DNA from 2 places in the Peribacillus sp. B-H-3 genome. Region 2 is predicted to be linked to the other one. Evidence: riboswitches for the same ligand, from Rfam matches in the RefSeq annotation. Region 2 holds a riboswitch; the other holds the start of a gene.
What was found. Region 2 has a riboswitch for cyclic di-AMP ahead of ACN6MY_RS11170 (APC family permease). Riboswitches for the same ligand answer to the same signal wherever they lie in the genome.
Positions count from the first base shown of each region.

Region 1 (3,600 bases), 1.6 Mb from region 2:
CTCTTTTGCTCGCCTGATTTACCCTACAAAGTTACGCACATCTTTTGGACTTTAACTTGTTTGGGAGTCTCGTCCCTTTATAGAGCCTTAGTATCAGGTTTCTGTTCGTCGAGTCAAGATTTTATTCCACGCTTCCTCCAGCCCTTACCTCACGATAAGTACCTTGCGCTTCCTTAGTGGTTGGTCGATGTGTACCCCCACAGTGGACTTTCACCACCTAGATAGTTGCCATGCCTGGCACACCAAAAAAAGCCCGCATCTCTTAATGCAGGCCATCCTAAGATGAACCGCATTAAGAGATACGAGCTTTTTTACATTTATCCGTTAACCTTCTCTGCCGCATGGACATTTCTATTAGGATCGAATTTGCCTTCCCATTTCGAAATAACAATCGCAGCCAAGGAATTTCCTACTACGTTTACAACGGTACGGCCCATATCCAGGATGCGGTCAATACCTGCAATAAACGCAAGTCCTTCAACTGGAATTCCTACAGAACCAAGTGTGGCCAGGAGAACAACGAATGAAACTCCAGGAACACCAGCGATTCCTTTTGAAGTAACCATTAAGACAAGAACCAATGAAATCTGCTTGGTGATGCTCAAATCAATCCCATACATCTGGGCAATGAAAATGGCGGCAAGCGATTGGTAAAGTGTAGAACCGTCCAGATTGAATGAGTAGCCAGTCGGAATAACGAATGATGAAATATGCTTCGGACAGCCGAGCTTCTCCGTTTTTTCCATAAGCTTAGGAAGCACTGATTCAGAACTCGCGGTAGAAAATGCTAATATTAGCTCTTCTTTCAATGATTTAATTAATTTGAAAATACTGAATCCCGCTATTTTTGCAACAAGCCCCAGCACAACTATTATAAAGAAAAACATTGTTCCATAAACCGTAATGATGAGCTTGCCTAATGGTATAAGTGAAGAAAGCCCAAACTTGGAAACTGTTACACCGATAAGCGCAAATACGCCAACTGGCGCCACTTTCATAATCTGGTTTGTCATATAAAACATGGCATCTGCCGTTCCCTGGAAGAAGTGAATCACCGGTTTCCCTTTTTCGCCTATGGCCGAAATCGCAAAACCAAACATCAAGGCAAAAAAGATAATGGCCAGCATATCGCCATTGGCGATTGCCGAGATTGGGTTCGCAGGAACTATATTAACGATTGTATCAGCAAACGAATGCTGTTCAGTAGTTTTTGCTGTGTCAACATATGAGCTAATGTCTGTTTTACTTAAGTGTCCCATATCTACACCGGCACCCGGCTTGAAGATATTTGCCGACAATAATCCTAATAAGATAGCGACAGTCGTAATAATTTCAAAATACAAAATCGTTTTACCGCCAATTTTCCCAAGCTGTTTGATGTCCCCAACACCTGCAACAGCAATGATAATACTTGAAATAACAATCGGTACAACAATCATTTTAATTAAACGGAGAAAAATGTCTCCAATAGGCTGCAAATATTTAGCTATGTCAGAGTTTCCATAAAAAATGGCCCCTACAATAATTCCAATCACCAGACCTATAAATATTTGCCAAGCTAAACCAATTCGTTTCATCTACATCCTCACCTTCTGTAAAATTCTATTGTGGAAAAGAAATTTGTCTCGGTAAGGGAAACAAATAGATGTTTTGGTTCAAAAAAAAGACACGTAGGGTGTCTTTTCATGCGAACGAAATTCACATACTGTTCCCTTTAAGACGCTGACGAGGTTAGCTGTCGGGTTAGGGCCCGGAAACACACATTAGCCCTTTCTGAAGTCAGAATTCACCCCAAGCGGAATACACCGCAAAGTTGGTTCCCCCGTTCTCAATAACAAGATTAAGCGGAAATTGAATTATAATAAAATATTATCCTATAAAAGCAAATCTGTAAATCCTTTTTGATTATAACTACCCGCAGAAAATGCTGGATAACAGACAGGATTTCCTGCCGCAGCAAAAAATCATCTGATCGCTGCCCTCAATAAAAAAATCTCCTCATGCTTAAAATGCAGCAAGAGGAAATGCCCAAAACACCAATATTAAAGATCTATTTTTCCAATAAACCAGTCAATAGATAGCGGATTGTTAAGTGCTTGGCAATTTTTTTATAAGTTGGGGCTCCATTTTCGCTGACTAATATAGGAGTAATAAACAAACTATGATCCTGAGGCGTTTTACATGGTGACACTACAGCAAATTCGCCAGCAGTCAAACCGCTTTTTATTTCCTGCTTCCCTTGAGAACGAAGGCCTAATTCAACATATTGGTTATTTATATACCCTTTTGGGTTTATTTTATAAACATGAGGCTGCTTTTTTACATGCACAGCTTCCTCTTCGATAGCTGATACTCTTTTTGCATTTTTTGCTGTGACGGTTAGAGAAACATTGGAACCAATAGGAAGCTCCCTTTGGGTTTCTTTTATGCTCCCTTTAAAACGGTAGGAATTTTTGGAATTGACGGAAGGCTCCTTAACAGGGTAGGCATTAATTTTCACGACCGTTCCCTTAAGCGGTCTTTTTAATTCCGGTGATTTGATGGTTATCATCATCCCCGTTTTGGCCATTCTAAATTCTTTTTCTGATAGCACACCTTCTACCGAAGGTGTCTTGGATGCAATTGTAAGAATAGGATTTTTCAAATTTTTATTGATTTTTTCCACAATTCCATCTGCCTGGCTTGCTGCGGCTGCGGTATTGCTTTGTTCATCCATGAAGGCGAGCTGTTCGTCAAATCTTTTCATTTGTGATTCAAGCTTAGTCTTTTCTAATTCTTGTTTATAAATTTCCTGTTCAATCGCGCTTAGGATTGCCTGATTAGAGGCATCAGATGCAAGATTGAGGTTTTTATTTATATCTGCATTTTCATCTGTAACAGGCATATCTGCTGTAATGGTTTCCTTATAGCTCTCAAGCTTGCTGATGTATGCATCAATTCCATCCTTGTCGCCTGCAGCCTGGGATTTTTCTGCTTCAAGATTTTTTTTGATCCTGTCTGCTTCTGGAGAAGTATATTGAAAAAGTGCGGTACCTGCACTTACGTCATCGCCTTCTTCAACAAGGAACTTCTGAAATTCCTTGCCGTTCCCGCCGTTAAAGTAAACCGGATACTCATTATTTGGTTTTATTACGCCAGAAGTGTGAAATGATTTTGTCAGGTTCTCTTTTTTGACAGACGACCATTTGCTGACAAAGAGCGTTCTTTCCACTTTGCTGTTTTCTTTTACAATTAAATACACATTGATACAAATAAATAATAATGCCGCCAATAGAATGATAGCTTTGTACTTAGTTTTCATAATCTCCACAGCCCCTTACAGAATCACACTAACATCAAGATAAGCGAGGAATGCTCCTGCTGTCCAAGTGATGATAAAAACCAATGCAACCGACAGCCAAACTATTAATCTGCTTTTCTCTGACAAAAATTTTAAATAGTAACAGGTTAGCGCAATCATAGTAAGCTGGAACAGCGTAATACTTCCAAAAAAGTGAATCAAATACTCATTAGAAGTAAAGTGCTGGCTTATTACCCCGAATGAAAAAGGGTTTGCATCCTGATTTACGTTCAGGAAAATGGAAATCGGTACAAGCAGCA
Region 1 covers NZ_CP183879.1:678,118-681,717, reverse strand. The annotation lists gene ACN6MY_RS03250 (cation:dicarboxylate symporter family transporter) at 318-1,577, opposite strand; cyclic di-AMP (ydaO/yuaA leader) riboswitch at 1,706-1,857, opposite strand; gene ACN6MY_RS03245 (efflux RND transporter periplasmic adaptor subunit) at 2,051-3,301, opposite strand; gene ACN6MY_RS03240 (hypothetical protein) at 3,317-3,600, opposite strand, start outside.
Region 1: linked by a shared signal. The riboswitch ahead of ACN6MY_RS03250 (cation:dicarboxylate symporter family transporter) and the one ahead of ACN6MY_RS11170 (APC family permease) in region 2 are both predicted to bind cyclic di-AMP.

Region 2 (3,600 bases):
AAAGTTTACGAAAACAGCCAATTAAAAAGAAAACAGCTTTGCTTATAGCCTGCAAAGCTGTTACAATTTATTACTTTTTTAAATGAAATGGTACTGTGGTCACAACTACATTACGCTTATAAAGCAAGTAAGCGCGAATCAATAGGCTCGACTGGTTATGAAGGATATTATGCCAGCTTTTCTTCGGTATGAACTGAGGAATCAGCACCGTGACCCTGTAATTCGATTCACTGGCCTTATGTTCTACAGTATCAATGAATTTCGTTAACGGCTGAATAACACTTCGATAATAAGAATGCAGAGTAACAAGCCTGACATCCGGCTGCCACTTTTTCCACTTCTCTTCGAATGATTTTTCATCTTCACGTTCAAAAGCAACATAGACAGCAATGACCTGGTCGGCTGTAAGAGACTTTGCATAATTGATTGAGTTTTCAACAACATGTGTCATACCGGCTACCGGCACAATGATGATATTTCCTTCTATAGGAAGGATGGGCTCGCAGGATTTTAAGCTTAGCTGCTCGCCTACTGCATCATAATGCTTCTTGATGCTGTGAAACATTAAAACGATAAGAGGCAGGAAAATCAGCACAGCCCATACCTGCCCAAACTTGGTAATAAAGAAAATCATCATGACCGTAAAGCTGATCAGCGCGCCAATAAGGTTTGTGATTAATTTTCCCATCCAGCCTTTTGGCTTTTCTCTGACCCACTTAACCAGCATGCCTGTCTGCGACAATGTAAATGGAATGAACACTCCCACTGCATATAAAGGAATAAGCTGTTCGGTCTGCCCATTAAAAATAATAATCAAAAGGATTGAAGTAGCTCCCAATGTAATGATTCCATTTGAATATCCTAGCCGGTCCCCTCTCATCGTAAACATTCTGGGGATGAATTTATCTTTAGCCAAATTAAAGGCAAGAAGAGGAAAAGCCGAATAGCCTGTGTTGGCAGCCAGGATTAGAATTAAGGCTGTTGTTCCCTGGATGAAATAATAGAAAATATTCCTTCCAAATGTAGCTTCAGCAATTTGTGAAACGACTGTTTCCTCTGTTTTAGGCGTAATTCCATAATAATAGGCCAAAAAAACAATTCCGGTAAACAGCACAGCTAATAATGATCCCATTGCCATTAATGTTTTGGCTGCATTCTTCGGAGCAGGATCTTTAAAATTGGGTATTGCGTTCGAGATTGCCTCGACTCCTGTCAGTGCAGAACATCCGGAAGCAAAAGCCCTCAACAGCAGGAACAGCGAAATGCCGGCAACAGGGGTCCCAAAATGCGGATGAAGATTAGACGGTACATCTCCGGAAGTGATATGGAATAGCCCGACCACTAGCATTATGAATAATGCAAGCACAAATAAATATACCGGGTAAGCAAGGATTGAAGCTGATTCTGTAATCCCGCGGAGATTCAGTATCGTTATAAAAATTACTAGCACCACCGCAATAGGCACCGTATATGGATGCAGACCCGGAAACGCCGATGTGATGGCATCCGTTCCTGCAGACACGCTAACTGCTACTGTCAGTATGTAGTCAACAAGCAGCGATCCTCCTGCTATTAATCCAGGATTTCGGCCTAAATTTTCTTTAGATACTACATAAGCCCCGCCGCCATGCGGATAAGCGTAAATGATTTGCCTGTAAGAAAGAATAAGTGCTGTCAATAAAAATAGGACACCCACAGCAATAGGAAGGGAGTACCAAAAAGCTACTGCGCTTATTGTTATTAATACAAGCAAAATCTGTTCGGGACCATAAGCCACAGAAGACAATGCATCGGACGAAAGAATCGCCAAGGCTTTCAGCTTATTAAGCTTTTGATCGCCTAGTTCATTAGACTTCAAAGGCCGGCCGATTAAAAGTCGTTTAACCGCTGATAACATAGTACACCACCATATTCATGTTTTGTTATTATAGTACCCTGTATACATAACTTAAATCGCCGGGAGACTATAATTCTAGAGAAGAAGTGATATGCGGCTAAAAAGAGACAAAAAAAATCCGCAAGGCATAAACAAGCAGCCCTGTGGACATAAAAATGCATAGTCACACCAGCTTCACCTTCTTCTCCTATACGCCTACGGAGTTAGCTGTCGGATTTGGGCCAAAGAGTAGCCCTACCTAAAAAATTAGGATTCACCCCAGTGGCAAGAATATGCCACAAAAATGGTTTCCCCGTTCGAATTGATTCAGCGATTTAGAAATATGAAACTGTTGATATCATACCGTGACGTTCTAATTTTGTAAATAAAAATTTTGTTTGGCATTAATTAATTTTATTTATGGATTGCTCTTGAATTTGATGTTAACAAAGCAGATGCTGATAATGATTAAACAAAGTCCCGCGAGAAGGTTTAACGTTATAGTTTCGTGCAGCAGAAATGAACTGCAAAAAATGGCAATGAGCGGAATAAGGAAAGTATAAGAACCTACTTTACTTGCTTCTCCAGAACCGACTAATGTGAAAAATGCAAGCCAGCCAAATGCTATTACAAATACTGAGATAAACAGCAGATTTGAGACAAACGGAACATTCCAGTCAATGTTTCCCCAGTTTTCTGTACTTGAACCCGCAGCCAATAAAAATAAACCTCCTATTAGGAGCTGCAGTGTTACCATCCAGATTGAGTCCACCCTGTCACTTGTTCTCTTGACATAAACCGTTCCAAGACCCCATCCAAGCGCAGAAATAAGCGCAAATAATATACCAGCTGCAGATATGCTTCCAGTAAACCCTCCAGAGCTAATAACAGCGACACCTGCAAAGCCTAACACCAGGCCAGCAATTTTCAGGGGATACATGGACTCCCCAAGCCACATCCATGAAAATATTCCAAGCAACACAGGTTCAATAAATACAATTGCAGAAAAAAGCCCTGCTGGCATATATCCTAATCCTACCGTTTGAAAGCCATAAAAAACGATAATATTAAGAACGGCTGAAATAAGATAAGCTTTCCAGTTTTTCTTGAAGTTAAGCAGCCTGTAACGGGGCAGTGCAACTGCAAGCAGAATGATTCCGCCTAAAATTGTTCGTATTCCCGCAAATAATAGCGGCGGACTATAGCTTAAAGCCATTTTAGACAGCGGCCAATTAATTCCCCACATTATAACAAGAAAGGATAGAATCAAGACCGTCCTTTTTTGTGAAAGTTGTTTCATGTAGATGCCTCCTTTAAAAATCATACTTACCAATATTACTGCAATACGTTAAATTAATAAAATAATAAGCCTGGAAAATTCAATCAAATTTAAAAATGATACATTTTTAACATGTTCACCAGGAATGAATAATCATCCAATATTTACAATGGTATTAAACCATGCATTTTAGGAAGATTAACATGTAAGGAGGTGAAAACACATGGCAAATCGCAGCAGCAACAACAACCAATTGTTAGTTTCAGGTGCAGAACAAGCTCTTGAGCAAATGAAGTATGAAATCGCTTCTGAATTTGGTGTACAATTAGGTGCAGAAACAGTAGCACGCGCTAACGGATCAGTTGGCGGAGAAATCACAAAACGTCTAGTAGCTACAGCTCAATCACAATTAGCTGGGCAAGCAGGTACTCGATAAAATTAAATA
Region 2 covers NZ_CP183879.1:2,260,257-2,263,856, reverse strand. The annotation lists gene ACN6MY_RS11170 (APC family permease) at 71-1,897, opposite strand; cyclic di-AMP (ydaO/yuaA leader) riboswitch at 2,075-2,219, opposite strand; gene ACN6MY_RS11165 (DMT family transporter) at 2,295-3,176, opposite strand; gene ACN6MY_RS11160 (small, acid-soluble spore protein, alpha/beta type) at 3,379-3,591, shown strand.